Regions from separate parts of the Mesorhizobium sp. M0048 genome, predicted to be linked through region 2. Evidence: predicted binding sites of a transcription regulator. Region 2 holds the regulator's gene; the other holds the start of a gene.
The links. Region 2 encodes PhoB, which activates phosphate uptake and scavenging genes when phosphate is short. Its sites were predicted from a motif close to TGTCATNNANCTGTCAT; they were not measured.
Positions count from the first base shown of each region.

Region 1: NKJ84_RS29690 (PhoX family protein) is a predicted target of PhoB. The motif match lies at 9,405-9,421, and genes of this name have one in related genera.

Region 1 is NZ_JAMYUV010000063.1:13,387-28,273, forward strand. Features, by position in the region: gene NKJ84_RS29655 (mechanosensitive ion channel family protein) at 1-1,480, opposite strand, end outside; gene NKJ84_RS29660 (cytochrome d ubiquinol oxidase subunit II) at 1,583-2,587, opposite strand; gene NKJ84_RS29665 (cytochrome ubiquinol oxidase subunit I) at 2,584-3,957, opposite strand; gene NKJ84_RS29670 (ABC transporter ATP-binding protein) at 4,221-5,147, shown strand; gene NKJ84_RS29675 (ABC transporter permease) at 5,162-5,923, shown strand; gene NKJ84_RS29680 (MarR family winged helix-turn-helix transcriptional regulator) at 6,058-6,546, shown strand; gene NKJ84_RS29685 (GNAT family N-acetyltransferase) at 6,546-7,226, shown strand; gene NKJ84_RS29690 (PhoX family protein) at 7,331-9,337, opposite strand; gene NKJ84_RS29695 (hypothetical protein) at 9,540-9,878, shown strand; gene NKJ84_RS29700 (phosphatase PAP2 family protein) at 9,893-10,594, shown strand; gene NKJ84_RS29705 (helix-turn-helix domain-containing protein) at 10,909-11,178, shown strand; gene NKJ84_RS29710 (SulP family inorganic anion transporter) at 11,359-13,071, shown strand; gene NKJ84_RS29715 (SMP-30/gluconolactonase/LRE family protein) at 13,088-13,948, opposite strand; gene NKJ84_RS29720 (helix-turn-helix domain-containing protein) at 14,064-14,864, shown strand.
Region 2 is NZ_JAMYUV010000001.1:247,878-262,764, forward strand. Features, by position in the region: gene NKJ84_RS01280 (adenylate/guanylate cyclase domain-containing protein) at 1-1,001, opposite strand, end outside; gene NKJ84_RS01285 (SRPBCC family protein) at 1,111-1,551, shown strand; gene NKJ84_RS01290 (VOC family protein) at 1,957-2,538, shown strand; gene NKJ84_RS01295 (glutathione S-transferase family protein) at 2,566-3,429, shown strand; gene tolA (cell envelope integrity protein TolA) at 3,789-4,193, shown strand; gene NKJ84_RS01305 (hypothetical protein) at 4,228-4,443, opposite strand; gene NKJ84_RS01310 (DUF2865 domain-containing protein) at 4,770-5,741, shown strand; gene NKJ84_RS01315 (hypothetical protein) at 5,826-6,179, opposite strand; gene pstS (phosphate ABC transporter substrate-binding protein PstS) at 6,833-7,891, shown strand; gene pstC (phosphate ABC transporter permease subunit PstC) at 7,951-8,940, shown strand; gene pstA (phosphate ABC transporter permease PstA) at 8,944-9,795, shown strand; gene pstB (phosphate ABC transporter ATP-binding protein PstB) at 9,792-10,595, shown strand; gene phoU (phosphate signaling complex protein PhoU) at 10,628-11,335, shown strand; gene phoB (phosphate regulon transcriptional regulator PhoB) at 11,352-12,041, shown strand; gene NKJ84_RS01350 (ROK family protein) at 12,051-13,295, opposite strand; gene xylF (D-xylose ABC transporter substrate-binding protein) at 13,580-14,620, shown strand; gene NKJ84_RS01360 (sugar ABC transporter permease) at 14,763-14,887, shown strand, end outside.

The DNA of each region.
Region 1 (14,887 bases), on a different contig from region 2:
ACAGCAGGAAGAAGCCAAGCACGATCGAGCGCACCGCCCATTCGACGATGCGGAAGAAGGCCGGGCTGTCCGTCCTTCGCACAAACAAGGAAATCAGCGCATTGGCGATGAAGCCGAAGACGATGCCGGCCAGTGCGGCAAGGCCGAGCATCCACCATTGCCAGTGCTCCATCGGGCCGGCGCGGGTGAGCAGGCCGGGGCTGATCTCGCGGGCGAGGCCACGGGCGATAAAGAACGGGTCGGTGCTGGCGAAGGCGGCGAATTCCGGCGCCACCGGCACGTCTTCGACGTCGGCGTAGAGCGCGCGGATGTGGGCGAGCGTCTCGGGCGTGAACTGCCAGATCTTGCGCTTGCCGGTGCCGTCGGGGTCAGTCTCGACCGGGCCGATGACGATGTTGCCGGCGGGATGCTCGAAATAGACGAAGGGGGTGTTGCTCTTCGGATCGTCGGGGATCTCCTGCCAATAGACGTAGCCGATGCGGTCGATGACCTTTTTGAGATAGCGCTCGAGCAGGAACGCCTCGTCGCCACGCACCGCCTGACTGTAGTTGCGCAGGTCGAGCGCCGCCTGTGCCGGATCGCCGGCTTCGGTGAGGCCGCTCAACAGCACCTTGAACGTATCGCGCGGCGAGGCGAGCCTGCTCGGATCGTCGACCATGTCTACGGCTTCGCCACGCGCTTCCTGGAATTCGGCGAGCTTGGCCTGAAGCTGGCCAAGTGGCGGCCCGACGATGAACCAGTCGCCATTCTTGCGGCGAAAAGTGACGGCGAAGGAGACCCTGGTGCCGTATTGCGGCAGCGTCGCCGTCACCTCGTCGCTGGAAATAATGTCATGCGGCAGGCTCCACAGACGGAACGTCGCGTTGTCGATGACGGTGAACAGCAGCTTGGTGTAATCGGGCATGTTGAGGCCGCCGCGGTCGGCCTCGGTGACGTCGACGAGACCCGCCGCCAGACCGGCAAGACCCATGCCGCCGCCGGTGGCGCGCGGCACGTTGTCGGCGCCGCTCTCGTTCATCGTCTGCAGGAACGAGCGCATGGTGCTCATCGGGCTCGACTGGTCGACACGCACGTCCTCGACGGCGCTGACGCGCACACCTGTCCACCATTCGGCGGTGGCGGCATCGAAGCGGCCCATGAAGCTGCCGCCGTCAGGCGATTGGACGAAGGTGAAGGCGCCCTGGCGGTCGCCTTCGAACCAGTGGCCGACAAGCTTGTCGCCTTCGGCCTTTGCCTCGATACGGCCGTTATAAAGCGGGTACACGCCCTTTACGTCGGCGCCGGTCTGCTCGAACTTGATCTGGGCGCCGCCGCCGCGCCATTTCGTGTCCCACACGCCCGTCCAGTTGGCCGCGTCCTGGGCATGCGCCTGCGGCATGGCCGGCAGCAGGCCGGCAAGCGCGAGTGCGCCGATCAGCGCGACTGTCCGGATCAGCAAAAGCAACAGCCGATCCTGTCCTGCCGCAGAAAAGGGGTTCATTCTGTTGCCCTTCTTCTTGCCGGCGATTCTGCTGGGCCGGCCAGAGAAGGTTATTCCGCTTGAAGATGAATATTCTGTTTCAGGCGGCGACGGCGATGCCGGTCAGTCATAGGTCAGATCCGTCGCCTTGCCACCGAACACGCGGTAGGCAAAGAACGAATAGAAGATGATGATCGGCAGCACGACGGCCGTGCCGACCAGGATGACGGCCAGGCTTTCGGGTGCCGAAGCAGCCTGCCAGATGGTCAGCCGGTCGGGCACCACGAAGGGGTAGAAAGACCAGGCGAGGCCGGCAAAGCCGAGCGTGAAGATCGCGGCCAATGTCAGGAACGGGAGCAGCGCGTGGCGGTCGCCGGGTTTCGGCATATGGAAGGTCTGGCGCCACAGCCACAGGAACAGCACTGCCGACAGGATCGGCAGCGGCGACAAATAGAGCATGGCCGGCCAGACGAACCATTTGTCGAAGATGCGCGCGCTGGCAAAGGGCGTGGCCAGCGATACCGCGACCATGCCGAGCGCGGTCAGCACCAGCGCCGTGCGCAGCCACAGCACCGCCTTCTTCTGCAGATCGCCTTCCGTCTTGTAGATGACCCAGGCCGCGCCCATCGCCGCGTAGGCCGCGGCAAGGCAGAGCGCCACCAGCGCGCCGAACGCCATGCCGCCAGGGCCGACGTCGAGGCCGAGCACATAGACGCCGAGCATATAGCCCTGCGCCAGCGACGCGATGACCGAGCCGAGGAAGAAGATGCGGTTCCAGCGGTGCTTCCTGCCGGCCGGCACCTTGGCGCGGAAATCGAAGGCGACGCCGCGCAGGATCAAGCCGACCAGCAGTACGAAAACCGGAATGTAGAGCGCGGTCAGGATGGTGCCGTGCGCCAGCGGGAAGGCGACCAGCAGCAGGCCGACCGCCAGCACCAGCCAGGTCTCGTTGGCGTCCCAGAACGGGCCGATGGCGGCGATCATCGTATCCTGTTCGGTGCCTTCGGCTGCGGCGAACAGGATGCCGATGCCGAGATCGAAGCCGTCGAGGATGACGTAGATCAGGATGGCGAGGCCCATCAGCCCGGCGAAGATCAGAGGCAGCAGGGTCGGCCAGTCGAAGCTCATGATGTTTCTCCTGGTTGCGCAACCGGCTGCGACAGCGGCCTGTTCATGACGCCCGGCAGCGGCGAGGTGTCTCCATCCTTCGCCGCCTTCAATGCCAGATGCACCAACACGCTGAGATAGGCGACCAAGAGCAGCACGTAGAGGATGAGGTAGACCGCGAGCGACAGCGCGACATGGCTGCCGGCGACCGGCCCGACAGCATCGGCGGTACGCAGCACGCCGGTGACCAGCCAGGGCTGGCGGCCGATCTCAGTGGTGTACCAGCCGGCCAGCGTCGCCAGCCAGCCGGACAGCGCCATAGGCACCATGACGAGCGCCAGCGGCTTGGGCAGGCTGTGGCGGCGCTTGAGGAAGAAGGCCGCCGACCAGGAGACGGCGAGCATAAGGAGGCCGGTGCCGACCATGATGCGAAAGCCCCAGAACACCGGAAATACCGGCGGATGGTTGCCGGCATAATCGTTCAGCCCCGGCACGACGCCGCCGGCGCTGTGCCTGAGGATGAGGCTGGCGCCGTCGGGAATGGTGAGCTCGAACCTGTTCTCGCTCGCCGCTTCATCGGGAAGCGCAAACAGCACCAGCGGCACGTTGGGACCGGTGTTCCAGTTGGCCTCCATGGCGGCGATCTTCTGCGGCTGGTGTTCGAGCGTGTTGAGGCCGTGCTGGTCGCCGGCGAAGATCTGGATCGGGATCAGGATCGCGGCGGTGAAGACGCCGGTGCGCAGCGCCTTCCACATCGATTCCGAACGATCGCCGTAGAGATAGCGCAGCGCCGACAGGCCGGCGATCAGGAACGAGACGGTCAGCCCCGAAGCAAGCAGCATATGGACGAGCCGGTAGGGCATGGACGGATTGAAGACAACGGCCCACCAGTCGGTGGCGTGCGCTACACCATCGCGCATCTCGAAGCCGGCCGGCGTCTGCATCCACGAATTGAGTGCTATGATCCAGAAGGCGGACAAGGTGGTGCCGCCGGCCACCAGCACCGTCGCCAGCGTATGGACGCGGTTCGAGACGCGGCGGAAGCCGAACAGCATGATGCCGAGGAACGCCGCCTCGAGGAAAAAGGCGGTCAGGATCTCGTAGGCCAGTAGCGGGCCGGCAATGTTGCCGACCGTCTCCATATAGCCCGGCCAGTTGGTGCCGAACTGAAAACTCATGGTGACGCCGGAAACCACACCCATGGCGAAGGACAGCGCGAATACCTTAACCCAGGTGAAATAAGCGCGCATCCAGGCCGAATCGCCTGTCGCGTTGTAGCGGAGCTTGAAGAACAGCAGCACCCAGCCGAGCGCGATGGTGATCGCCGGGAACAGGATGTGGAACGAAATGTTCGCGCCGAACTGAATGCGCGACAGAATGAGCGGGTCCATGGCGGCTCCGGCTGCTGCTTGTTTGTACAAGGATAGGCTTCATGCGCGGGACGGTCAAAGCGGCGTCCCGCCGCGAGGCGGAACGCCGCAGTGTCGGTGAATCTGTTTTTGCATGGAATTTGGCTGGACGACCTGGCAGGTGTCGCCTATTCCGGCAAACCTCGATGTCCAGAACTGTCAGGAGCGGCATTGACATCCGGATTTGCGAACCGACATTCAGCGGATTAAATCAACAACTCTGTTTCAAGCAGCCGTTTTCAGCCATGCAGCCGATCATCTCGATTTCCGGGGTCACCAAGACCTACGCCACCGGCTTCAAGGCGCTGAAGGAGATCAATCTCGATATAGTGCGCGGCGAGATCTTTGCGCTGCTCGGTCCGAACGGCGCCGGCAAGACGACGCTGATCTCGATCGTCTGCGGCATCGTCAACCGTTCGTCGGGTTCCGTCACCGTCGACGGCCATGACATCAACCGCGACTACCGCGCGGCGCGCAGCTTGATCGGGCTGGTTCCGCAGGAACTGACCATCGACGCCTTCGAGAGCGTGTGGGCGACGGTCAATTATAGCCGCGGCCTGTTCGGCAAACCGGCGGACAAGGCGTTCGTCGAAAAAGTGCTGCGCGACCTGTCGCTCTGGGACAAGAAGGACGCCAAGGCGATCACGCTGTCCGGCGGCATGAAGCGCCGGCTGATGATTGCCAAGGCGTTGTCGCACGAGCCGCGCATCCTGTTCCTCGACGAACCGACGGCAGGCGTCGATGTCGAGCTGCGCCAGGACATGTGGGCTATGGTGCGCCGGCTGCGCGAAGACGGCGTCACCATCATCCTGACCACGCACTACATCGAAGAAGCGGAGGCGATGGCCGACCGCGTCGGCGTCATCAACCGCGGCGAGATCGTGCTGGTCGAGGACAAGGCCGAGCTGATGCGCAAGCTCGGCCGCAAGCGGCTTGTGCTGGAACTGCGCAGTCCCCTGGCCACCGTTCCCGACGCCTTTTCGCGCTACGCGCTGGAGCTTTCGCCGGATGGCGGGCAGCTGACCTATACTTATGACAACCAGAGCGAACGGCCGGGCGTCGCCTCGTTGATCCGCGAGCTCGAGGCGGCCGGCATCCAGTTCCGCGACATCGACACGGAAAACAGCTCGCTCGAGGAGATCTTCGTCAATCTGGTGAGGAAACCGGCATGAACCCGCGCGCGGTCATGAACCTTCATGCGGTATGGGCGATCTATCGGGTGGAGATGGCGCGCGCCCTTCGCACGGTGCTGCAGAGCATTGTTTCGCCGGTCATTTCGACGTCGCTCTATTTCGTCGTCTTCGGCTCGGCCATCGGCTCACGCATCACCGAGATCGACGGCATCAGCTACGGCGCCTTCATCGTGCCGGGGCTGATCATGCTGTCGCTGCTGACGCAGTCGATCTCCAACGCTTCTTTCGCCATCTATTTTCCGAAATTCGTCGGCTCGATCTACGAATTGCTGTCGGCACCTGTGTCCTATCTGGAGATCGTCATCGCCTATGTCGGGGGTGCGGCGACAAAGTCGATCGTGCTTGGCCTGATCATCCTGGCGACGGCCTCGCTGTTCGTGCCGCTTCACATCGAGCATCCGTTCTGGATGCTCGCCTTCCTGGTGCTGACGGCGGTGACCTTCAGCCTGTTCGGCTTCATCATCGGCATCTGGGCGAAGAGCTTCGAGCAGCTGCAGCTGGTGCCGCTGCTGATCATCACGCCGCTGACCTTCCTCGGCGGCAGCTTCTATTCGATCAACATGCTGCCGGGCATCTGGCGCACGGTGACGCTGTTCAACCCGGTCGTCTACCTGGTCAGTGGCTTCCGCTGGAGTTTTTACGGCAAGTCCGACGTTTCGGTCGGCGTCAGCCTCGGCATGACGGTTGTTTTCCTGCTCGTCTGCATAGCAATCGTCGCCTGGATCTTCAGGACCGGCTACCGGCTGCGCAACTGATCGACTGGCCTGCCAGGCAAAGCAGCCTTATCAGTCAACGGAAACAGCGCTGAGTGCAGCCCTTGCGACGATGCCCTTGATCTTCATGTTTTGTTATATATTGTGTTATTGTTTTTCGCGAGACGGATTGGTTTATGGAAGACATCATACGATCGCTTGGCTTCTTGTGCCTGGGCAGCAGGATGAAGCGTATAGGCGAGCAACTGCAAGCGGAGGCGCAGCGCCTGCTCGACCGGCTGGATGTTCCGGTTCAGGCGAGCCAGTACCCACTGCTGGCCGCGCTCGACAGGCTGGGCCCGCTGCCTGTCGGGGAACTGGCGCAATCGCTCGGCATCGCGCAGCCAGGTATAACGCGAAGCGTCTCGCTTCTGGCCGGACTGGGATTGCTCGAGGTCAGTCAGTCGACCGATGACCAGCGGCGCAGGATTGTCTCTCTCACTCGGGACGGCCGGCGGCTGGTCGATGTCGCAAAGCGCGAGGTCTGGCCGCGCATCGAAAACGCCGTTGCGGATTTGTGCGCGGATCTTTCGGGGCCGCTTCTTGAGCAGCTGACCGCCATCGAGGACGGCCTCGCCGCGGCTCCTCTCGACCGTCGAGTGAAAAATCCGGAGGGCGCGGCGTAATGAGACACCTGCTCGACCGCCCTATCTGGAGCGCACTTCAGACGCGACATCGGGCGTTCGCGCAAGGTAATGACCTCGCCAGGCAGTATCGGCCGTCGATTGTTCCATTCGCCGCCACTGGCGCCGACGACGCGGAAAGCCTGCGGACGCTCGAACAGCTTGTCTCCGCGGGCGAGAGTGTCATTCTGCTTCAGTCGGACGCCATTGCTCTGCCCGCGGGGCTTTTTGCGACTTCGACCGCAGCCGGGGTTCAAATGATTGCCGAGCGGCCGTTGCAAACCGTGTCTGACCAACGTGTGCAACATCTGACCCGAGACGATGCGGCTGAGATGCTCGCCCTGGCATTGCTCACCAAGCCTGGCCCATTCACGCTCGAAGCCTTGAGCCTGGGCGATTTTTGGGGCGTGAAAATCGAGGGCAGACTTGTGGCAATGGCCGGCGAGCGCATGAAGCAACCTGGCTATACCGAACTCAGCGGGGTGTGCTCACATCCGGAATTTCGCGGCGGTGGCCTAGGCAAGCTGCTGTCCCTGTTCGTGGCAAACCGGATAGTGGCGCGCGGCGAAGTTCCCTATCTCCACGCCTATGCCAGCAACGCCACGGCCATCAGACTATACGAGTCCATTGGCTTCAGGTTGCGAAGCACAATGAATGTGGCCGTGGTTCAGCGCACCGAATGATTAGTCGGCGCATGATGCGCAGCATGGATGCATCCCATATCAGGAAAGGAAGGATTTCGCATCCACCGAAATCCTTCCTCGAGACTGCAAGGCCTTCCTGCGTCTCAGACCGCGATCTTGCCGCCGCCTTGCCTGGTGATGGCAACGACCGCCGGGCGCACCGGCATGTCCGGCTTGAAGTCAGGCCAGCGGGTCGACAAATCCTCATAATAGGAGGGACGCCCAAAAGCCTCCCAGTCCTCGCCACCGTCGCCTGGATGCTGGACGGCAACGAAAGCAGTCTGGTCGTCCGGCGCAAACAGGGGACCACACATTTCGGCGCCGATCGGCACACGGAAGAACAGCTTTGAGGTCGCCCGCGCCGGGCCTTCCGTGTCGACCGCCCACAGGCCGTCGGTGCGGCCTGTGGCCTTCGGGCCCTGGCCGTCGGTAGCAACCCAGAGGCGGCCGGCCGAATCGACCGCGCAATTGTCCGGCATGCCGAACCAGCCATTGGCAGTGGTTGCGGTGGAGAAGGTGGCGCCGATTTCGGCCACGGCGGGATCGCCGCATTTCAGCAGGATTTCCCACTTGCCCTTGGTCGCAGCGAAATCACCGCCATCCTCGACGATCTCAATGATATGGCCAAAGGCGTTTTCGGCGCGCGGATTGGCGGCGTCGACCTGGTCGGCCTTGCGCTTCGAATTGTTGGTCAGCATGACATAGACCTTGCCATTGGCGGCATTGGGCTGGATGTCTTCCGGGCGGTCCATCTTGGTGGCGCCAAGCAGGTCGGCGGCACGGCGCGTCTCGATCAGCACGTCGGCCTGGCTGGCAAAGCCGTTTGCCGCTGTCAGCGGTCCCTGGCCGAAGACGATCGGCAGCCATTCGATTGAACCGTCCTCGGCGAACTTGGCGACATGCAAGGTGCCGTCGTCGAGCAAATTCATGTTGGCGGCGCGATCGTCCGGATTGAACTTGCCTGTGGTGACGAACTTATAGACATAGTCGAAGCGCTCGTCGTCGCCGAGGTAGAAGACGACACGGCCATCCTTGGCGACGATCGATTCTGCGCCCTCATGCTTGAAGCGGCCCATGGCGGTGCGCTTCCTCGGCACCGACGTCGGATCCTGGACGTCGACCTCGACGATCCAGCCGAAGCGGTTCGGCTCGTTCGGCTCCTTGCCGATATCGAAACGGTCGTGATGCGCCGCCCATTCATAGGCGCCTTCGGGAATGCCGAGGCGCTTGTAATTGGCCGCCTCGTTATGGCTCTGCGGCAGCTCGCCCGAGAAATAGCCGTGGATGTTCTCCTCGGCCATGACATAGGTGCCCCACGGCGTGACGCCGCCGGCGCAGTTGTTGAGGGTGCCGATGACCTTCGTGCCGCTCGGGTCGGCGCTGGTCTTGACGCGGTCGTGGCCGGCGACGGGACCCGACAGTGCCATCTCGGTGTTGGAGGTGATGCGGCGGTTGAGCTTGCCGTCGCGCACGACCTGCCATTTGCCGGCTTCTTTGCGGATCTCGACAATGGTGCCGCCATGCGCGGCCATCTCGACATCGACTTGCTCCTTGCTGAGGGGCGCCTGCTTGGCTTTGCCATCGACGATGGTGACGAGGCCCGGGAACATCAGATGCGGATTGGTGTATTCGTGGTTGACGACCAGCAGGCCATGCTCGGCCGAGCCGCCGATCGGGATATAACCGACATAGTCGTTGTTGTAGCCGAATTGTCTGGCCTGGGCTTCCGCCGACTGTTTTGTCGGATCGAATTCCGGCGAATCGGCGAACAGGGGATCGCCCCAGCGCAGCAGCACGTCGGCGTCATAGCCAGGTGCGACGTGATGCTTGTCGTCGATGCCGGCCTCGAGCTCGTCGAAAGCGAAAGCGGAGCCTTCGGCGGCGCGGGCGTTGTCGGCGGCGATCAGCGCCAGCGGGCTAACGGTAGCGGCTATGGCCGAGACGGCAAGCGAGCCCTTGAGGAAGCCGCGGCGCGAGAACCGCGCGGCGATGATCTCACCCATGGTGCGGTTGTCGGTGGGATTGGCTCCTGGCCCATCGTTTTCCTCGAGCAGGCTGGTGCGGAAATGGGCGTCAGGGGTGCGATGTTCGGTCGAGCGCTGTTCAGTCATGGGGGCCTGCCTCTGGCTGGATGGATTGCTGGAGCGTGTTGCCTGGCCAATCCGGTATTACCGGCAGGTCACAGTTTGATGACATGCCGGCTAATTGCCACCTGCGATTTCGTATCCAACATCAGCCCCGCTTGACCGCGACCGGCGCTTCGGAAACAAGAGCTGCGGCAGGCGCGTAGGGACCGCATCGGGAGGAACAAAAGTGAGTTTCTGGGGACTTGGGCAGCTCTGCGTTTCGACGGTGATCTTTCTGCTGGCGGCCATGGCCGCAAAACAGTGGGGGCTGGCGCCGAGCCTCGGCAAGATCGTGCTGACGTTGGCGCTCTATTCGCTGGGCAATCTGATCATGCTGAGGCTGATCCGTGAATTCGGCATGTCGGTGTCGTTCAGCCTGTCGGCGGTGATCCAGCTGGTGTCGGTGAATGTGGTGGCGCTGGTCTTCTTCGGCGAGCGCGTCAATGCCTTGCAGGCAACCGGCATTGTGCTTGCCATCGCAGCTGTGGCGCTGATCACGCTCGGGCCCTATCTGCAAAGGCTGTAGCTGCGATCGGGCCGATGAAGAAGATTGCAAGCAGACTGCGCAACTGGCTGGAGTTCCCGGTTCTGCTGGCCGGGCTGGTCATTGCCGGCGGGCTGTGGGGGTTCGAAGAACTGATGGAGCTGGCGCGGGCGACCACGCCGCATGCCTTCGACACCGAAATCCTGCTTGCCTTCCGCAAGGCCGGCCAGCCCGACAATCCGATCGGACCGGCGTGGCTGGAAGGAGCGATGCGCGACGTCACCAGCCTCGGCAGCGCCAGCGTACTGGTGCTGATCACGGCAGCAATGATCGTCTATCTGCTCCTTATCCGCAGGCCAGGCGCGGCGCTTCTCATGTTCGTCGCAGTGGCGGGCGGCCAGCTCCTGTCAAGCGTGCTGAAATTCGATATCGACCGGCCGCGCCCCGATCTGGTCTCGCATCTCGCCGATGTGGCATCGCTTTCGTTTCCGAGCGGCCACGCCATGCTGTCGGCGGTGACGTATTTGACTCTGGGCAGCATGGCGGCACGGTTTTTGCCCGGGCGCACAACGAAGATCTATGTGCTCGTGCTGGCGGTGCTGACGACGGTGCTGGTCGGCATCAGCCGCATCTATCTCGGCGTCCACTGGCCGTCCGACGTGCTGGCCGGCTGGTGCGCCGGCTTTGCCTGGGCGATGCTGTGCTGGCTGGCGGCACGATTGCTGCAGCGATGGCTAGGGCGGGCCGACGGCACCTGACGTCGGCCGGACTACTTCAAATCAGCCTGTTGATCAGGCCATGTCCGCAGCCTGCCAGCAGGAAAACCATCGACAGCAAGACTGTCGAGGTCGCCAACGCTTTGAATGTCTTCACCTGCTCATCCCTTTTAAGGTCGTACCTGTGAAATCGGTACCGCAATGGATGTCCCGCCTAACGATGTCGAGGTTTGTAGCATGCCAGCGCACCGGCTGGCAAAGACTGTTGCATGTTTCACATATGCAAGATGATGTTTGACCCATCATTATGAAGGTATTATACGTGATACTGCAGAACTCAGACGGGGTTTTGACCGATGATCACTGCCGCGCAGATGCGTGCCGCGAGGGCGCTGGCCGGCATCGATCAGAAGACCCTCGCCGAGCGCGCCGGGGTTTCGCTTCCAACCATTCAGCGCATGGAAGCGAGCGACGGCGTGGTCCGGGGCGTGGTCGATACGCTGATGAGGGTCATCCAGGCCCTTGAAGAGGCCGGGGTCGAGCTGATCGGCGAGAACCAGGCGAGCGAGCGTGGCGGCAGGGGCGTTCGCCTCAAGCCTGTCACGCCGCAGAACCCGCAAGGCTGACGCTACTGCCGCATCGCCGAAAATCAAATTCGATTTTCGGATAGTCCGATGCGCGGGTCAAAAGTGTTGGGGCGTATCTGTGCGCCTATTTGGACGCACGCCGCTCCAAGTCGCGACGGCGACCGCCGACAGTCCTGCCGACGATCCCGCCGCTCCTTGGTTTCATGCGGAAGGCACTCGATGGATCAGACGCAGCGGGCAGTGCATCAACCGGCGCGGCCGACATTTTCCGAACTGTTCACCCCGAAGCTGGTGACGGTGCTGCGCGAGGGCTACACGCTCACGCATTTCAAGGCGGATGCCATCGCCGGGCTGACTGTCGCCATCGTTGCGCTGCCGTTGTCGATGGCAATTGCCATTGCTTCAGGCGTGACGCCGGAGCGCGGGCTCTACACCTCGATCATTGGCGGATTCCTGGTCTCGGCGCTTGGCGGCAGCCGTTTCCAGATCGGCGGCCCGGCCGGCGCCTTCGTTGTGCTTGTGGCGGCGACGGTGGCGCGGGTTGGCGTCGACGGCTTGCTGCTGGCGACGATGATGGCCGGCGTGTTCCTGCTTGCCATCGGCTATCTCAGACTTGGCACCTACATCAAATTCATCCCCTACCCGGTGACCGTCGGCTTCACCGCCGGCATCGCTGTCATCATCTTCTCCGGCCAGATCGTCGAACTGTTCGGGCTGAAGCTCGCCGGCAAGGAGCCAGGGCCGCTGGTGCCGAAGCTGATGGCCATCGGCGAAGCGGCCGGAACAATCAACCTCGCCGCAACTGCGGTGGCGGCACTGACCATCATCACCATTGCGATGTTGAAGCGGTTTCGGCCGAAGTGGCCGGCTATGCTGATTGCCATCGGACTGGCATCCCTCGTCGTCGCATTGCTCGCCATGCCGGCCGAGACGATCGGCACGCGCTTCGGCGGCATCCCGCGCAGCCTGCAATGGCCGGCCTTCCCGCCGCTCAGCCTCGACAGGATAATCGACGTGCTGCCGGACGCCATCGCCTTTGCGCTGCTCGGGGCGATCGAATCGCTGCTGTCGGCCGTCGTCGCCGACGGCATGACCGGAAGGCGGCATCGCTCCAATTGCGAGTTGGTGGCGCAAGGCTTCGCCAATATCGCCTCCGCCTTGTTCGGCGGCATATGCACCACTGGCACCATTGCCCGCACCGCGACCAATGTACGGGCCGGCGCGCATGGACCGGTCTCAGGCATGATGCACTCGGCCATTCTGCTTGCTCTGATGCTGGCGGCGGCACCGCTGGCCAGCTATATCCCGCTTGCAGCACTTGCCGGCGTGCTGGCGGTGGTGTGCTGGAACATGTTCGAGAAACAGGCCTTCGCCACCTTGCTGCGCGCCTCGCGCGGCGATGCGCTGGTACTGATGGCGACGTTCCTGATCGTCATCTTCCGCGACCTGACCGAAGGCATCGTCGTCGGCTTCGCGCTAGGCTCGATCCTGTTCATCGACCGCATGGCCAAGAGCATCGCGGTGGAGGCGGACCATCAATCCTTGGTGCAGGAAGACGTCGCCGACCGAGCCAGCGCTTATGATTCCAGCGAGGCGAGCGATGCCGACACCGTGGTCTACCGGATATCGGGCGCCTTTTTCTTCGGCGCCGCCTCGACCGTCGGCACGGTGCTGGACCGCATCGCCGACCAGCGCAAGAACTTCATCCTCGACTGTTCGGCGGTGCCGTTCTTCGATTCGACGGCGGCCAATGTCATCGAGGGCGCGGCCCACAAGGCCAAGCGCGCCGGCGTTCGCTTTATTATCTCAGGCGCTTCACCGCAGACACGCCGCATGCTGATCAACCACGGTGTCAAGCGGCCGCTGGTGACTTATGCCGCATCGATCACGGATGCGCGGGCGCAGCTGAAGAAAGCCGCGCCCGCCGCCTGAGCTGGCAACTGCCGGCTTAGTCGAGGCCCAACGCTGAGACCTCGCCCTCGTTCATCAGCGGCACGAAGATTGTCGACTTGCCATCTGTGCCGATATCGGCGCTGCCCGGCTTGAACGTCGCAACCACTTGCGGCGTACCGCCGGCTTTGTAGCGGTAGAGCGTGCCGGTCATATAGGCAGTGGCGTAGATGCTGCCGCCGATGGCAACGACGCCATCGAGGTTGGCAAAGTTTTCCGCGCCAGCCAGAGGCGAAACGGCCTTGGTGGCGAGATCGACCGAGAGCAGGCCGCCCGGCTCCGCGGTGCTGAAGTCGGGCTTGATGCCCTTGCCCCACGAAGCGACGATCAGCCGGCCGCCATCGGCGAAGATGCCATTCGGCGAAGCGAGCGCCGCATCCTTGATGAACAGTTCGAGCCGGTCGCCGTCGATGCGATAGATCGTATCGGCAAGCATATCCGTGACGTAGACCTTGCCGGATGCATCAGCGGTCATGTCGTTGAGAAAGACAGCGTTCGGCACGTCGATCGTCGACGCTAGCTTGCCGCTTTGGAGATCGACGACGCGCACATGGGTGATGTCGGCGACGTAGAGTTTGCCGCCGGCAATCGCCATGCCCTTGGGCGCGTCCATGCCGTCGGTCCAGTGTTGTGTGACCAGCTTGCCGTCCATCGACAGAACCGACAGATAGCCGTTGCCGTCGGCTTCGCCGGGATTGCCGACGATGTTCGAGACGATAACGCGCTGGCCGGCGGCGTCGAACAGCGCCGATTCAGGTTGCTCGAGGCCGCTGGCGCGCCAGAGTTCAGCGGCCTGAACTGCCGGCGCAGTCGCGATGCCGAAGATGGCGAGAAGTATCGGTGTGAAGAGGCTTTTCATGGCTAGTCTCCTGTAATGGACTGGCGGAGAGCTAGGCCTTTCGATACTTTCCGGGAAGATCTATCGGGACTAGTACCGGAGGTTGATACCAAATCGTGCAAAAGAGGTGCATCCCGTGAACGGCCTGATCTTCGACGCGCTGAAGCGGACGCTGAAGGCCAAGGGCGTGACCTACCGCGTCCTTGCCGAGCGAATGGGCGTTTCCGAGCCGACGGTGAAGCGCATCTTCCACGAGCGCAACTGCAAGCTCGACCGGCTGATGGAGATCTGCGCTGCCGCCGGCGTGGAGTTGGAGAACGTGCTCGGCTCTATGAACAGAGGACCAGGACCTGCCAACCACGTCGCGCCGGAGATCGAGCGCAAGCTCGCCGGCCGGCCGGCACTGCTGTTCATCTTCGTCATGCTTTCGGAAAAATTTACGCCCGAAGGCATCATGCGCTCACAGGGGTTGAGCGAGGCTTCGATGTTCCTCTATCTGCGAGACCTCGAGGAGTTGGGGCTGGTCGCGCTCGGTCGCGGCCTGTCGGCCAGGCTGCTGGTCGAGACGCCAATCCAGTGGAATTTCGACGGGCCATTGCGGCCACTGTTCGAGGTGACCAACAAGAACTTCATCGGCTGGGCCATCACGCATCTGGAGCGCGAGGCGACATTCGTCAGCTTCTCCAGGCGGATGCGGCCCGAGACGGCGGAAATGGTCAGGCGGGAGGCGGAGGAACTGGCCGAGCGCGCCAAATTGCTTGCGCATCACGATCAGCACACGACGCCGGAAGACGGGTTGGTCGGCTACAAATGGACCTTCGCTTTCGGCGCGACGCCATTCCCGGCGATCATGCCGATCGGACCGCATCCGCGCGACGCCGGCGCGCGGACACCCGGCCGGGCCGCCGCAAAGACACGACGGCCGCTGCCGGCCTAGCCGCCACTCTGAACCCTTGTTTC
Region 2 (14,887 bases):
ATCATCGGCTCGGTAGTTTCTGCTTCGAACACTGTCGACGCGAGCACCGTCCGTCCCAACGGCTTGCACAACCCTTCGATGCGGCTGACAAGATTTACAGCCTTGCCGATCGCGGTGAAGTCCAACCTGCCGGCAGTGCCGATATTCCCCCAGAGTATCTCGCCGACATGCAGGCCAATGCCATATCCGAGCTCAGGGCCGCCATTGCGGCGCCGAGTTTGGTTGAGATGATCTATCCCGGCGCGCGTAGCCTTCACGGCTCGGACCGCAGCGTCACATGCGGCATTTGCATCGCGCTCGCCAATCGGGAAAATCGCGAGGACGCCATCACCTATAAACTTGAGAACCTCACCACCAAATGCGTGCACCGCGCCGGCGACGCAATCGAACCAGGCATCAATTACCAATACGATCTCGTCTGCATCATAAACCTCGGATAGATCAGTGAAACCTCGAAGGTCCGCGCACAGAAGCGCAGCCCGTATCGTCTCTCCCTTTACTCGACGAGAATGACCGTTGAGTACATGTGCTGCACTGCGCTTTCCCAAATATGCTTCGAGCAATGCGCGTTTCGCGGACCGTTCTGCGAGTGCGGTCATCGGAGCCGCGGCAAACCGGGAGATTTGCCGCAGCAGCTCTGACTGCGCATCATCCGGAGTATGATCGAACGCCCACACCAAAGTCGGTGCGACACCGCCCGCTCGCTCGTCGAACACGATCGCCCGCGTCGTGCCAAGCCACTCCCGCAGCACGAGCCGGGGATCGGCATTCTGGCGGTCGGCGCCTATCCCCAAAGCCTCGACCACTTCACCCCCAGGCGCTCGCCAGAGCCAGATGCGGCGTGAAATGATCGGGTCGGGAGCATCCTGCGCCAGCGCGCCGGCGACGATCGGCAGGCCGTCTTCCATCAAATGCGTTGAGAGCTGCAATAGAAGTCGCCCACCGTCGTCAATATGCGCGGCGTCGTCCAGAAGGAATGAAAGCGAGTTTGCGAGAAGCATCGGTAGAAGGTCACTCGGCACCGGCTTATGCTTACGCCTCGAACATCTTCTTGCAACTCCCCATATTCGCTTGCACGGCATTCGATGCGGATGTGACCTGGAGTGAGCGATGGCGGAATCGGTTTACACAGAGATTGAGGTCGCGGCGCCACAAGCGACCGTGTTCGCGCTTTTGACGGATCCGGACCAGATCGTGCGATGGATCGGGACCGAAGCGAATTTGGATGCATCGCCGGGCGGTCTGTTCCTCGTCAATGTCGGTGGTCGCCATATGGCGCGCGGTGAGTTCACCGAGGTGATCCCGGTCCACCGTCTTGCCTACAGTTTTGGCTGGGAAGACAACGAGACCGTGCCGCCCGGCTCCAGCCATGTCGAGATCGACCTGATCGCGAGGGATGCGGGGACACTGATCCGCTTCACGCATAGCGGACTGCCGAACGCAAAGGAGCGTGACAGCCACCGAAGGGGATGGGAGCACTACCTCTCAAGGCTGAAGATCACTGCCGATGGGGGACATGTCGATCCCGATGTGCCGATGGAGAATATGTGATTTTCGTCTAAGGGGCCACGGATGCCGGTAATCCGAACCAGGCGCGGCATGCGTCAACGAGGCCCCTTTGACCGGCCGTCGCCAAACCGGCTGCTCGGGAACCCAGCGACCTGCGGGCTGCCGCACCATTACAGCTGCCGGCGACGGATCGTTTCGGCGAGCTCGGCGAAGGCGTCCGCGCTCTTGCGCCTGCGTGGAGTTCTTGAAACTCAGCGCTTCTGGCGCAACGCCTCGGATTGAACTAGCATCCGTTCATCAAAGCTCCGGCCGCACTCCTGCAGGATGCGGAATGCGGAGCGCAGGCGAGCGAGGCCGGGCGCGGTCACATGCCGGGCGCTGATCCAAGCGCGACTGGGCATCCGAACTTCCGTTCGGCGGCAAGACGGCGTGGCCGGGAGGAGTCAGATGCAGAAGCTGCAGTCACAAGGCGTTCATCACATCACGCTGGTCGGCGCCGGGCGTCAGACCTCGATCGATTTCTGGGAGGGCGTGCTCGGCATGCCTTTCATCTTCGAGCAGCCCAACCTCGACAAAGCCACCGAAAGCCATCTCTATTTCGATCCGGGCGATGGCCGGCTGATCACCGTCTTCACCGATGACAGCCGCACGCCGGAGAAACGGCGCACGCCGACCGATACGGGCTGCGTGCATCACATCGCGTTTGCGGTGTCGCGCGTCACCTTCCTGCAGGCGGTCGCCCGGCTCGACGAGCGCGGCATCAAGCACAGCGGCGTCAAGGATCGCGGCTTCATGGACTCGATCTATTTCGAGGATCCGCTCGGTCTGCTGATCGAGCTCGCCTCCTACCGCTTCGAGCCGCCGGCCGGCTTCAGCCATGCCGACGTGCTGATGGAGGCGCACAAGCTGCGTGTCGCGCGTGGCGACTACAACATCGCCGAGGTGCACCTTGCCGATGCGATCCAGGCGCTTGTCGAGCGTTCGCGCACGACCTTGTCGGAGGATCGCGCACCGAAAAATCCGTACTGACGGCACGCCGAACAAAGGGAGGATTTAATGGCAAAGACAGCAACCAAGAGTGCAAAGAAGCCCGCGGCCAAGGCAGCCAGGCCAGGAGCGAAGCCGGCGGCCGAAGCCGCCGCCAAGTCAGCGGCGAAAGTGGCAAAGCCGGCGACGAAGGTCTCCGCCAAAAAGGCCGCGAAGACCAAGGCGAAACCGGCGAAAAAGCCGGCGCTCACGCTCAGCATGCTGAAGCCGAGCGTCAACAATATGAGCGTTCGGGTGTTTGCACGCGCCGCCGGGCTCGACCATTCCGAGACCGACGTATGGGGCCTCACGCGCTCGCCCGAATACATGGCGCGAAACCCGGCCCATTTGACGCCGATGATCGAGGACAAGGGCCTGCCGAGAGGTGTCTTGTGGGAAAGCTGCGCCATTATGCAGTACCTCGCCAACAAGCACGGCCTGGAGAAACTATATCCCAAGGCGCCGGCCAAGCGGGCAATGATCGACAGCGCCATGTTCTACCTGATCGGCACGCTCTACCCCTATGTGGCGCGCGCCACCTATCCTGCACTGAATTTCCCGCAATATGCCGGCGAGGTCGGCCACAGCGACGCTCATCCCGACAAGAAGTCGGAAGCCCAGAAGGCCGCTATAAAAGCGATAGCCGAGCCGCTGGAGGTGTTTCACTCCTTCTTCAGGAACGGCAAGCCGTTCATTGGCGGCAAGGACCCGTCGATCGCCGACATCCGTCTGGCGGCGACGCTCGAGTTCCTCGCCGTCATCGACTACGCGTTGCCCCAATGGGCAAAAGACTATATGGCGGCAATCGAGAAGAAGCTCGGCAAGGCCTATGCCGAGCCGGCCGGCGACGTGCGCGGCTATATCGCCTATGTGAGATCGCAGGCCAACGCCTGAGGCACATGCCAATAGCGGTCGTCCGCACGTCTGCAGGAGCCGGTAATGAATTGGGGATTTTTTTAATCTCCCCTGTTTGCACGATGTGGGGAGCTTAAGGTTTCGTTAACCTAAACCCTTTCTACTGAATCCACTTCCAGCCCGCGACCACGGATGTACTGGCGCGGATGGGAAGCAAAGGTCGGCTGCGCGCCGGCCTTTTGCTTATTTCAGCCCCTGCCGAAGTTGCGCCAGACGGCGTTTCACGACGCCTGCATGGCTGATGAAACGCGTCGCCGCCATCTTGTCATCGCCGCTGTCGGCCCTACCATCGAAGTTCGTCCCGTCCTCGAGGGCGGTTCAAGGACAGAGGCCCTGCCATGAAAAGCATTGCTGGAATGATCGTGATTGCAGGCGCCATGCTGGTGGGCGCAACCGGTCAATCGAATGCAGCGACGCTCAACACCATGCCCGAGGTCGGGGCTGCCATCCAGGCGTGCTGGACCCCTCCGGCGAATGCCGGGAATTCCACCGTCACCCTGAGCTTCAGCTTCAGGCGCGATGGCACGCTGATCGGCCGGCCCAAGCCGACCGCCATCCGCGTCGCCGGCGAGGAGAAGGCGCGCCAAGCTTTTGTCGACGCGGCGGTCGCGGCCGTGGACCATTGCCTGCCGTTGAGCTTTTCACCGGCGCTGGCTCAAGGCATCCCGGGCAAGGTGTTCACTCTGCAATTCAACTCGCCCAAACAAGAACAGGCTGCACCGCGAGTGAAGGCTTCGCCTTGATCTTTTCCAAAAACCGGATTCCACTTTTCGGGATCTAGTGGCGGCTTCGTCTGGCCTCGACATGTCGCGCCAGTTCCGGCATCTCGAAGACATAGTCGCTCCAGGCCGATTCCGGAATCTGGCCGGCGAGATAGCACTCCAGCAAAAGCCTCTGCTCGTGATCGAGTGGCCTTGGTGCGCGTTCATGGTCCAGCCCAAGTGAATGGAACAGATTCCTGGTCAGCCCCGCGACAGTGAAGTGGATCGACATCTTCGGTCTCCTCCTTTGGCCGCTCAACGCCGAACCTGGGGCTAAGGTTTCAGCAACGGCCGGCCGGCAACGCCGGATTGATCGCGGTGCGGAACCAGCCGCGCGCTTCAAATTTCGCCGTGGCGGGCGTCGTTGCTGCCGGTTCGTCTCAATCTTGAAATAAAAATGTAATATTGAATTCACGCGAGTGGATTTACTACACTAGAACTGAAGTCTCCGATGGTGTTGTGGTCTACTTCAATTAGGTATAAATGATTTAGCCAGCACTTATCCATAGTCGACAAAGAAATCCTGTTCTCGGTGCAACAAGGACAATGGTCGTTCCAATGACACGCTTCTGGCTCCTCACGATTCTGATGCTGGTGTCGGCAATAGCCATTGCGCTCGGCACATCCTTCTCCTACGCGGATAGCTGCCGTGCTATCAGGAGCCAATTGCTTTCGGCGGGGCGCAGCGGCGGGACCAGCCCCGAGCTTGCCCGACTGCGCCGGCAACTCGCCGCGCTTCAAAAGCTGGAGAGACAACGCCGATGCACGGCGAAAACGGCCGGCTTCTTCTTCAACCCCTGCGCCGACCTGGTCGCCGGCAAGGCGGAGGTGCAACGCCAGATCGTCAGACTGTCGAATTCGGGCAGGGACACGTCCGGATTGAAGGCCAGGTTTGTCGCGCTGGGCTGCGCCGCCCCCGCTGCCAAGAAACAGCCGGCGCAGCAGCGCACAGCAGCCAAACCCCAATTCGCAGGCGCAACAATGGGCGGCAATCGGATGCTGTTTTGCGTTCGCTTGTCGGACGGATATTTCTTCCCCGCGCCAAGATCGCAGTTCGCCAAGAGCGACGATCTGAAGGAAACGGTCGATCAGTGCCGCTATATCTGCGACGATGCCGGCGTCGACCTCTACACGCTGAGCGACGCCACTCGCGAGACTGAAGAGATGGTCGCGCTCCAGTCGGGAAAACCCTATGTGGAGCTACCTGCCGCGTTCCGGTACCGCGACGACGCGAACTTCAAGGCCTGCGACGTCAAGCGCTATTATCGGCGCGTCGCCGAACTCAGGGCACGAACCGTGACACCGGCCAACATGACCAACGCCATCATTCCTTTGCCGACGGCAAAGCCGGATTTTGGCATCGTCGCGGAAATTCCTGAATCCGGGATCGAAACCGCCGGTGCCGTTCCTGCAGAGGCAAAAACGCCGGTTGCCGAGGTGCAAGGCGCTGCCCAGCATCAGTCGATCGAAAGGGCGATCGGCGCGCGGCCGGTGAGAGTGGTCGGGCCGGCCTTTTTCCCGGCGAACTGACCTAGGCGGGCGATGTTCCGAGACGGCGAACTTTTGACCGGATAGCCGCTTCGAGGCGTAGGGCCGTCGACCGACGTCGGCTGGTTATTCGCAGACCATGCGGGCACGTTTGCCGGGCTCGCTGACGTTCCTGCAAGTTAGCGCCTTCGTCGGCTCCGGCGACAGCACGGGTGGGTTGTTGGTGGCCCTCCTCCGTGGCGCTGCAACGGAAGCTGCATTCCTGCGCATCGCCGGCCTTTTCGTCGTTTGCGGCGCCACTGGAAAGACGTCGGTCTCCAGTTGCGACTGTTCGGCTTGCGCCTGCGGCGAAGGCCGGTCCCAGAACCGGCGAACATCGAGCGGCTTGGGAATGATCACGGTGCCGTCATAGCTGCGAGCGCAGCCGCTTCCCAGAGGCAGCGCCAGGCACAGGAAGACAGGCAGAATCCGTCGAGACATCAGCAATACCCCTGCAAGCTTATAACGCCGCTTCGGCCTAACCGACAACCGGCGGAATAGGGCGAAGGGAGTAGATACCGTGAAGTAGAAGTCGTCGCGCTTCCCGTCGAAGGCCTTGCTCGAAGATCGAGCGCCGAGTCGGGCGCGAATGGGGATCCAGCGCGAGTTAGAAACTTGCGATTCGTCAACGCTTCCAGCGTAAGGCCATGGTGCGATCGCACCATACCAAAGCCGCGCTCAGTGGCGACAATGGGATGTTCGAAGTTCCGCTCCTCCAGTTACGGGCGGGAGCAGCGACCGCCGGCAAGAAACAGGGTCAGATTTACCCCAACGGACCTGTTTCGGCGATGGCGCGGCCATGACACGTTCTGGCTGCATGCAACGCGCTCCCGTCCGGTTTTTTTCTTTTAAAGCCGGTGGCTGCGATCGCCGAGCCGACGATGCCGGCCGGAAATCACGCAAGCTGCTGATTCCAGCGGCAAACCGCGGCCCATGCCGACAAAGCCCGCGGCCGCTCCTTCTTAACCCGGCTGGACGACGTTACCGGAGCGACATGAAACTGTCATGCGACTGTAATAATCGGGGGCTATTGGCCTCAGCGGGCGCCGGAGGAATGGCGCCGAGAGACCATATTCCGAACAGGAGCAGGCCACATGAGACATTTCATCCGCTCGGCGGCCGTTGCGATTGCAATGGCGGCGACGACCACCCTCACTCTGTCCGCCGCGCTCGCCGCGGACATCTCCGGCGCCGGCGCCACCTTCCCCTACCCGATCTATGCGAAGTGGGCCGACACCTACAAGAAAGACACCGGCGTTGGCCTCAACTACCAGTCGATCGGTTCCGGCGGCGGTATCAAGCAGATCAAGGCCAAGACCGTTACCTTCGGCGCTTCGGATGCGCCGCTCAAGGGCGACGAGCTTGAAGCGTCCGGACTGGCTCAGTTCCCGATGGTGATGGGCGGCATCGTTCCGGTCGTCAATCTCGAAGGCATCAAGCCGGGCGAGTTGGTTCTCGACGGCCCGACGCTGGCCGACATCTTCCTCGGCAAGATCACGAGCTGGGATGACGAGGCGATCAAGAAGCTCAATCCCGACGTCAAGCTGCCTTCGCAAGCGATCGCGGTCGTTCACCGTTCCGATGGTTCGGGCACGACGTTCAACTTCACCTATTACCTCGGCGACGTCAGCGCGGACTGGAAAGAAAAGGTTGGCGTCGACAAGGCCGTGGAATGGCCGGTCGGCATCGGCGCCAAAGGCAATGAGGGCGTTGCCAACAACGTCTCCCAGACCGGCGGCGCGATCGGTTATGTCGAATACGCCTACGCCAAGCAGAACAAGCTCACCCACACCGACATGATCAACAAGGACGGCAAGAAGGTCGAGCCCACCGCAGCCGCGTTCTCGGCGGCAGCGGCCAATGCCGACTGGAGCTCGCAGCCGGGCTATGGGGTGATCCTCGCCAATGAGCCGGGCGCCGAGTCCTGGCCGATGACGGCGGCGACGTGGATCCTCCTGTATAAGAAGCCGGACGACGCCGCGACCACCGGCGAAGCGCTCAAATTCTTCGCCTGGGCGTATGACAAGGGCGACGAGATGGCCGGCGAGCTGGACTACGTTCCGATGCCCGACAAGGTGGTTGAGAGCGTCAAGGCCATGTGGGCCAAGGAAGTCGTCGGCGACGATGGCAAGCCGCTCTACTCGGCTATGTAATCTCCTCCAGGGAGGGCGTCGACGGCGCCCTCCCTGTTGCCTTTAATCGCGAGGACCCAATGACCATCGCTTCCGATGCCATGCCATCATCTGCAGCAGCCCGGGCCAGGGACGCTACGGTGCGGCGCTTCGCGCTCACAGATGCCATATTTCGCGGACTCACCCGCGCTTCCGCAATCCTTGTGCTGGTCATCCTCGGCGGTGTCGCGATCTCGCTGTTTGCCGGCTCATGGCAGGCGCTGTCGTCCTTCGGCTTTTCTTTCCTGACGACTGAGAGCTGGAATCCGGTCACGGAAAAATTTGGCGCACTGGCGCCGATCTACGGCACCCTGGTAACGGCGGCCATCGCCATCCTGATCGCGGTTCCGATCGGCATCGGCATTGCGATCTTTCTCACCGAGCTCTGCCCGCGCCCGCTCAGGCGCCCGATCGGCATAGCGGTCGAGCTATTGGCCGGCATTCCCTCGATCATCTATGGTATCTGGGGCCTGTTCGTGTTCGCGCCATTCCTGCAGACGACGATACAGCCCTTCATCATCAACATCTTCCACGGCGTGCCGGGACTATCCAGCCTTTTCGCCGGCCCTCCTTACGGCATCGGCCTTCTGACCTCGGCGCTGATCCTCGCCATAATGGTGTTGCCCTTCATCACCTCGATCACCAAGGATGTCTTCGATACGGTGCCGGCGGTGCTGAAGGAATCGGCCTACGGCATCGGTTGCACGACCTGGGAAGTGACCCGGCGCGTGGTCATTCCCTATACCCGCATCGGCATCATGGGCGGCGTCATGCTTGGCCTCGGCCGGGCACTCGGCGAAACCATGGCGGTGACTTTCGTCATCGGCAACGCGCATCGCATCAGTGCCTCCCTGTTCGCACCGGGCACGACGATTTCGGCGACCATCGCCAATGAATTTACCGAGGCCGACGGCGACCTCTACACCTCCTCGCTGGTCGCGCTCGGCCTGATCCTGTTCGTCATCACCTTCCTGATCCTTGCCGCCGCCCGCTATATGCTGATGCGGATCGACGCCCGTACGGGAGCCTGACCGATGTCGACATCCTCATCGCTCCACAGCCGCCGCAAAGCCAGGAATTCGGTGATGATGGCGCTTTGCGTCGTCGCCGCCGGCATCGGGCTTGCCTGGCTGGCGCTCATCCTCGGTGCGTTGGTCTATAAGGGCACAGCCGGGCTTTCGTTCGCGGTCTTCACCGAGATGACGCCACCACCGGGCGAGGCCGGCGGCCTGCTCAATGCCATCGCGGGCAGCCTGCTGATGACGATCATCGCCGTTGTCGTCGGCACGCCGATCGGCGTGCTGGCGGGAACCTACATGGCCGAGTATGGACGCTTTTCGCGCATCACCACCGTCGTCCGCTTCATCAACGACATCCTGTTGTCGGCGCCGTCGATCATCATCGGCTTGTTCGTCTATGAATTGATGGTGCGGCCAATGGGACATTTCTCGGCCATTGCCGGCGCCGTGGCGCTTGCCATCCTGGTCATTCCGGTGGTCGTGCGCACCACTGAAGACATGCTCAACCTGGTGCCGAACGCGTTGCGTGAAGCCGGTGCCGCGATCGGCGCGCCGCGCTGGGTGGTGATCCGTTCGGTCGCCTACCGCGCCGCATTGTCCGGCATCGTCACCGGCATATTGCTGGCGATAGCACGCATTTCCGGCGAGACGGCGCCGCTGCTCTTCACCGCGCTCAACAACCAGTTCTGGAGCAGCAATATCAACGCGCCGATGGCCAGCCTGCCGGTGACCATCTTCCAGTTCGCTCTCAGCCCTTACGAGGAATGGCAGCAACTGGCGTGGACCGGCGCACTCATAATCACCCTGACGGTTCTGGGCTTGAGCATCCTCGCCCGCAGCCTTACCGGACGCAGAGAGGACAGATGACACAGATGTTGTCCCCGGACATGACGATGACCGAAACGGTCACCGAGAAGACGAAGATCGAGGTCAAGAACCTCAACTTCTACTACGGCCAGAGCAAGGCGCTGAAGGACATCAGCCTGTCGCTGCCCGAGCGCAGCGTCACGGCCTTCATCGGCCCTTCGGGTTGCGGGAAATCGACGCTGCTGCGCGTCTTCAACCGCATCTACGAGCTCTACCCGAAACAGACCGCCGAGGGCCAGGTGCTGCTCGACGGCAAGAACATTCTCGACCGGTCGCAGGATCTCAACCTCCTCAGGACAAAGATCGGCATGGTATTCCAGAAGCCGACGCCGTTCCCGATGTCGATCTACGAGAACATAGCCTTCGGCGTCAGGCTCTACGAGAATCTCGGCAAGTCCGAGATGGACGGCCGCGTCGAGCAAGCGTTGAAGCGGGCCGCGCTGTGGAGCGAGGTCAAGGACAAGCTAAACGCCAGCGGCTTGAGCCTGTCCGGCGGCCAGCAGCAGCGGCTCTGCATTGCCCGCACCGTGGCAGTGAAGCCGGAAGTCATTCTGCTCGACGAACCGGCTTCGGCCCTCGACCCGCTGTCGACGGCCAAGATCGAGGAACTGATCGACGAGCTGCAAGCCGACTACACGATCGTCATCGTCACCCACAACATGCAGCAAGCGGCGCGCGTGTCGCGCCAGACCGCCTTCATGTATCTGGGTGAACTGGTCGAGTTCGACCGGACCGAGAAGATATTCACGTCGCCCCGCGAGAAGCGCACGCAGGACTACATCACTGGCCGCTTCGGCTGAGCCGTTCCGATCATGCATATGAGGACAGGACCATGGGCGAACACACAGTCGCTTCTTTCGACGAGGATCTCGAGCAGATCAGCAAGCTGATCCGCGACATGGCCGACCTCGCCGGTTCGATGGTCGGCGGGGCGACCAAGGCCCTGTTGAATTCCGATAACGTGCTGGCGCAACGCGTCGTCTCCGACGACGCCATCATGGATGCGCGTCAACGCGAACTGGACGATCGCGCCATCACCCTGATCGCCAAGCGCCAGCCAATGGCTCACGATCTGCGCCATGTCGTCGGAGCGATCCGCATGGCCGGCGACCTCGAACGCATCGGCGACCTTGCCAAGAATATCGCCAAGCGTGTGAGCGCGGTCGGCCTCAGCGCCACGCCGCGCGACCTATCGCATTCCATCGATGCGATGGCGCAGCTAGTGCTCATCCAGGTGCAGGGCGTCATCGAGGAGTATGCTGCAGGCGATGCGGCCGCCTTGGCCAAGCTGCGCGCCGCCGACGAGCGTATCGACGTCAAATACACGTCCGTGTTCCGCGAGCTGTTAACCTACATGATGGAAGATCCGCGCAACATCACTGCTTGCACGCATCTGCTGTTCTGCGCCAAGAATCTCGAGCGGATCGGCGACCATGTCACCAACATCGCCGAAAATGCGTATTATGTGCTGACCGGCGAACAATTGCCGGTCAATCGTCCGAAGCAGGACGAAACGACAATGTCCGCGCCGGTGACATGATGGGGGTGCCCAGCCGATGATCGCACCACGCATAATGGTGGTGGAGGACGAGGAGCCGTTGGGCGTGCTGCTCCGCTACAATCTCGAATCCGAAGGCTACCAGGTCGAGGTGGTGACACGCGGCGACGAAGCCGAGATCCGTTTGCAGGAGAATGTGCCCGACCTTCTGGTGCTCGACTGGATGATACCGGCGGTTTCCGGCATCGAGCTCTGCCGCCGGTTGCGCGTGCGCCCCGAAACCGAGCGGCTGCCGATCATCATGCTGACCGCGCGCGGCGAGGAGAGCGATCGGGTGCGCGGTCTTTCGACCGGCGCCGACGACTATCTCGTCAAACCGTTTTCGACGCCGGAATTCATGGCCAGGGTCAAGGCGCTGCTGCGGCGCGCCAAGCCGGAAGTGCTGTCCAGCGTGCTGAAGGTCGGCGACATCGTGCTCGATCGCGAATCGCACAGGGTCTATCGCAAGAAGAGCGAAATCAGGCTCGGGCCGACCGAATTCCGGTTGCTCGAGTTCATGATGCGGCATCCGGGCCGCGTCTTCTCGCGTAGCCAGTTGCTCGATAATGTCTGGGGCGAGACGATCTACATCGACGAACGCACCGTCGACGTCCATGTCGGGCGGCTGCGTAAAGCCGTCAATAACGGCCGCATGCCGGATGTCATCCGCACCATCCGCGGTGCCGGCTATGCGATCAGGGAAGATTGACCCGCCTGGTCAGGCGACGTTCTTTCTGACGCCGGGCCTCATTTGCGCGCCCGGCGCGAAAATCTCCTGGTCGACGAAGCTTAACGCCCGCATCGCGCAGCCTTCGCGGATCAGCGGCAATTCGTTCGGCTCGGTATCGAAGGAGATCGAGCCCGAGTGCTGGCCGCCGGCGGTCTGGGCGATGGCCTTGCGCAAGGCCGGCTCGATCAGATCGAAGGCGGCGGCACTGGCGCCGACCATCGCGACCGGTGCCGGATCGATCAGCGCGAACAGCGAGCCGAGACCGAAACCCAGCGCTTCGCCGGCCTTGCGGTAGGCCTCGCGTTCCGGCCCATCCTTCTCGCGCGCGCGGGCGGCCAGCGCGCGCATGTCGGCGTCGCTGACGTCGGCGATAGGTTCGCTGTCTTCGCTCATCTGCCTGGCGTTGCGCCAGATGGCATAGTTGCCGGCATAGGCTTCGATGCAGCCGCGCCGCCCGCAACGGCAGAGCGCTCCGCCCGGACGATGGATCATGTGGCCAAATTCGCCGCCCGAGGAATGCGTCCCGGTGAACAGTTCGCCCTTCAGCACAAGCCCCATACCGATGCCATGCGAAAGCAGGATGGCGATGAAGTCGTCGCGATAGCGATCCGGATCGCGCCAGCGCAAAGCCACCGCCATCATATTGCAGTCGTTCTCCACCGTGGCCGGGATACCGAATTCGTCTTCCAGCATGTCGGCAAAGGCGATGTCGGTCTGCGGCGTGATCGGCGACCACAGCATGGCGCGTGCAGGGGAGTCGGTAATGCCCTGAATCGCCAGGGCGATGCGGGCGACACTGCGGGCGTCAAGGTCTGGGTCCTCGAGCCGGCGCCGGACGATGGCCATGCATTCGCGGATCAGCTCGTCGCGCGGCATGGTCAGCGTGTCCAGCCGGCGCTGTTCCTCGGCGACCACCTGTCCCGCATAGTCGATAATGGCGGCCGACAGGAAATTCAGTGACAACACCACGGTCAGCACCGCCGCCGCTTCCGGGTTGAGGGCGAGGCCGACCTGCGGACGACCGCGTTTCAACGAAACGGCCTCACTTGCCTTGCTCTCGGCGAGGATGCCTTCCCGTATCAGGTCGGAGGAGATCGCCGATATGGTTGAATGACTGAGGCCGGTGGTGGCTGCGATCTCCGTACGCGACGGCTGGCCGGCCCGGCGCACCGCCGAGATCACCATCGCCCGGTTGCGCCGGCGCAAATCGTCGTGGCGGATTCCGACCGACATCGTTTTGCTTTCCTCCCGGTTGCCGCGGCCGCTCATGAACCGGAAGCCGTCGGTAATGTCCGACAAATAGTGTCGGATGCGGCAAATAGTGTCAGATGCAGGTGGCGCTGTCATCGTTTATTCCGACGCTCGAAAAAACTCGCACAGTCATCAAAATCCATCACAATCGATGTTGACAGCAGCCGGAGATCGGGCCAGTATTTTTTCGAGGCTCGAAAAAATTAGAGCTTCTAAGCTGGTCGTTGAGCAATTGGTCACGCCGTACGCGGCGCAGGGAGGATATGATGAAGAAATTCACGACCGCCATTCTGGCGGGTGTCGCCATGACGCTGGCGCTGGCGTCGGTGGCGCAGGCGAAAGACAAGGTCATCGGCGTTTCCTGGTCGAACTTCCAGGAAGAGCGCTGGAAGACCGACGAGGCCGCAATGAAGGCGGCCATCGAGGCCGCCGGCGACAAGTATATTTCCGCCGACGCACAGTCCAACCCCGGCAAGCAGCTCACCGACGTCGAGAGCCTGATCTCGCAGGGTGCCAATGCGCTGATCATCCTGGCACAGGATGCCTCGGCCATCGGGCCGGCCGTGCAGAAGGCACTGGACGAAGGCATCCCGGTCGTCGGCTATGACCGGCTGATCGAGAACAAGGACGTGTTCTATCTGACCTTCGACAACAAGGAAGTCGGCCGCATGCAGGCCCGCGAAGTCTTCAAGGTGAAGCCGGAAGGCAACTACGTCTTCATCAAGGGTTCGGGTTCCGATCCGAATGCCGATTTCCTGTTTGCCGGTTCGATGGAGGTGCTGAAGGAGGCCATCGACAGCGGCAAGATCAAGAATGTCGGCGAGGCCTATACGGACGGCTGGCTGCCGGCCAACGCTCAGAAGAACATGGAACAGTTCCTGACCGCCAACGACAACAAGGTCGATGCCGTGGTCGCGGCCAATGACGGCACCGCCGGTGGCGTCGTCGCCGCGCTGACGGCGCAAGGGCTGGCCGGATCGGTTCCGGTCTCGGGCCAGGACGGCGACCACGCCGCACTGAACCGCATCGCGCTTGGCACACAGACCGTGTCGGTGTGGAAGGACGCGCGCGAGCTCGGCAAGAACGCCGCCGAGATCGCCTCGCAGCTTGCCGACGGCAAGCAGATGACCGACATTGCCGGCGTGAAGGATTTCACCACGCCCGGCGGCAACACGGTCAAGTCGCTGTTCCTGACTCCGGTCGCCATCACCAAGGATAACCTCAACGTCGTCATCGACGCCGGCTGGATCAAGAAAGAAGAGGTCTGCGCCGGCGTGGCGGCTGGCACTGTTGCGGTCTGCAACTGAGCCGACGTTTCCGAGAAGTCCGAACGCCGCGGCCGCTCGCCGCGGCGTTTTTTCAAAAAGAATTGTTTTTCCGCTTCCGGCGGATAACTTCTAGGCTGCTTCCGGCATCCGCGGCAGACGGCAACCCGGCGGGAGAAACATGATGACCGACACGACTTCCAACACGCCGGTCGACAGCACGGCAGACCGGGCGCGGGAATCCGAGCTCGGCATCGTTGCCCGGTTTCTCAAGGCAACCGAGATCGACACCCGCATGCTCGGCATGGT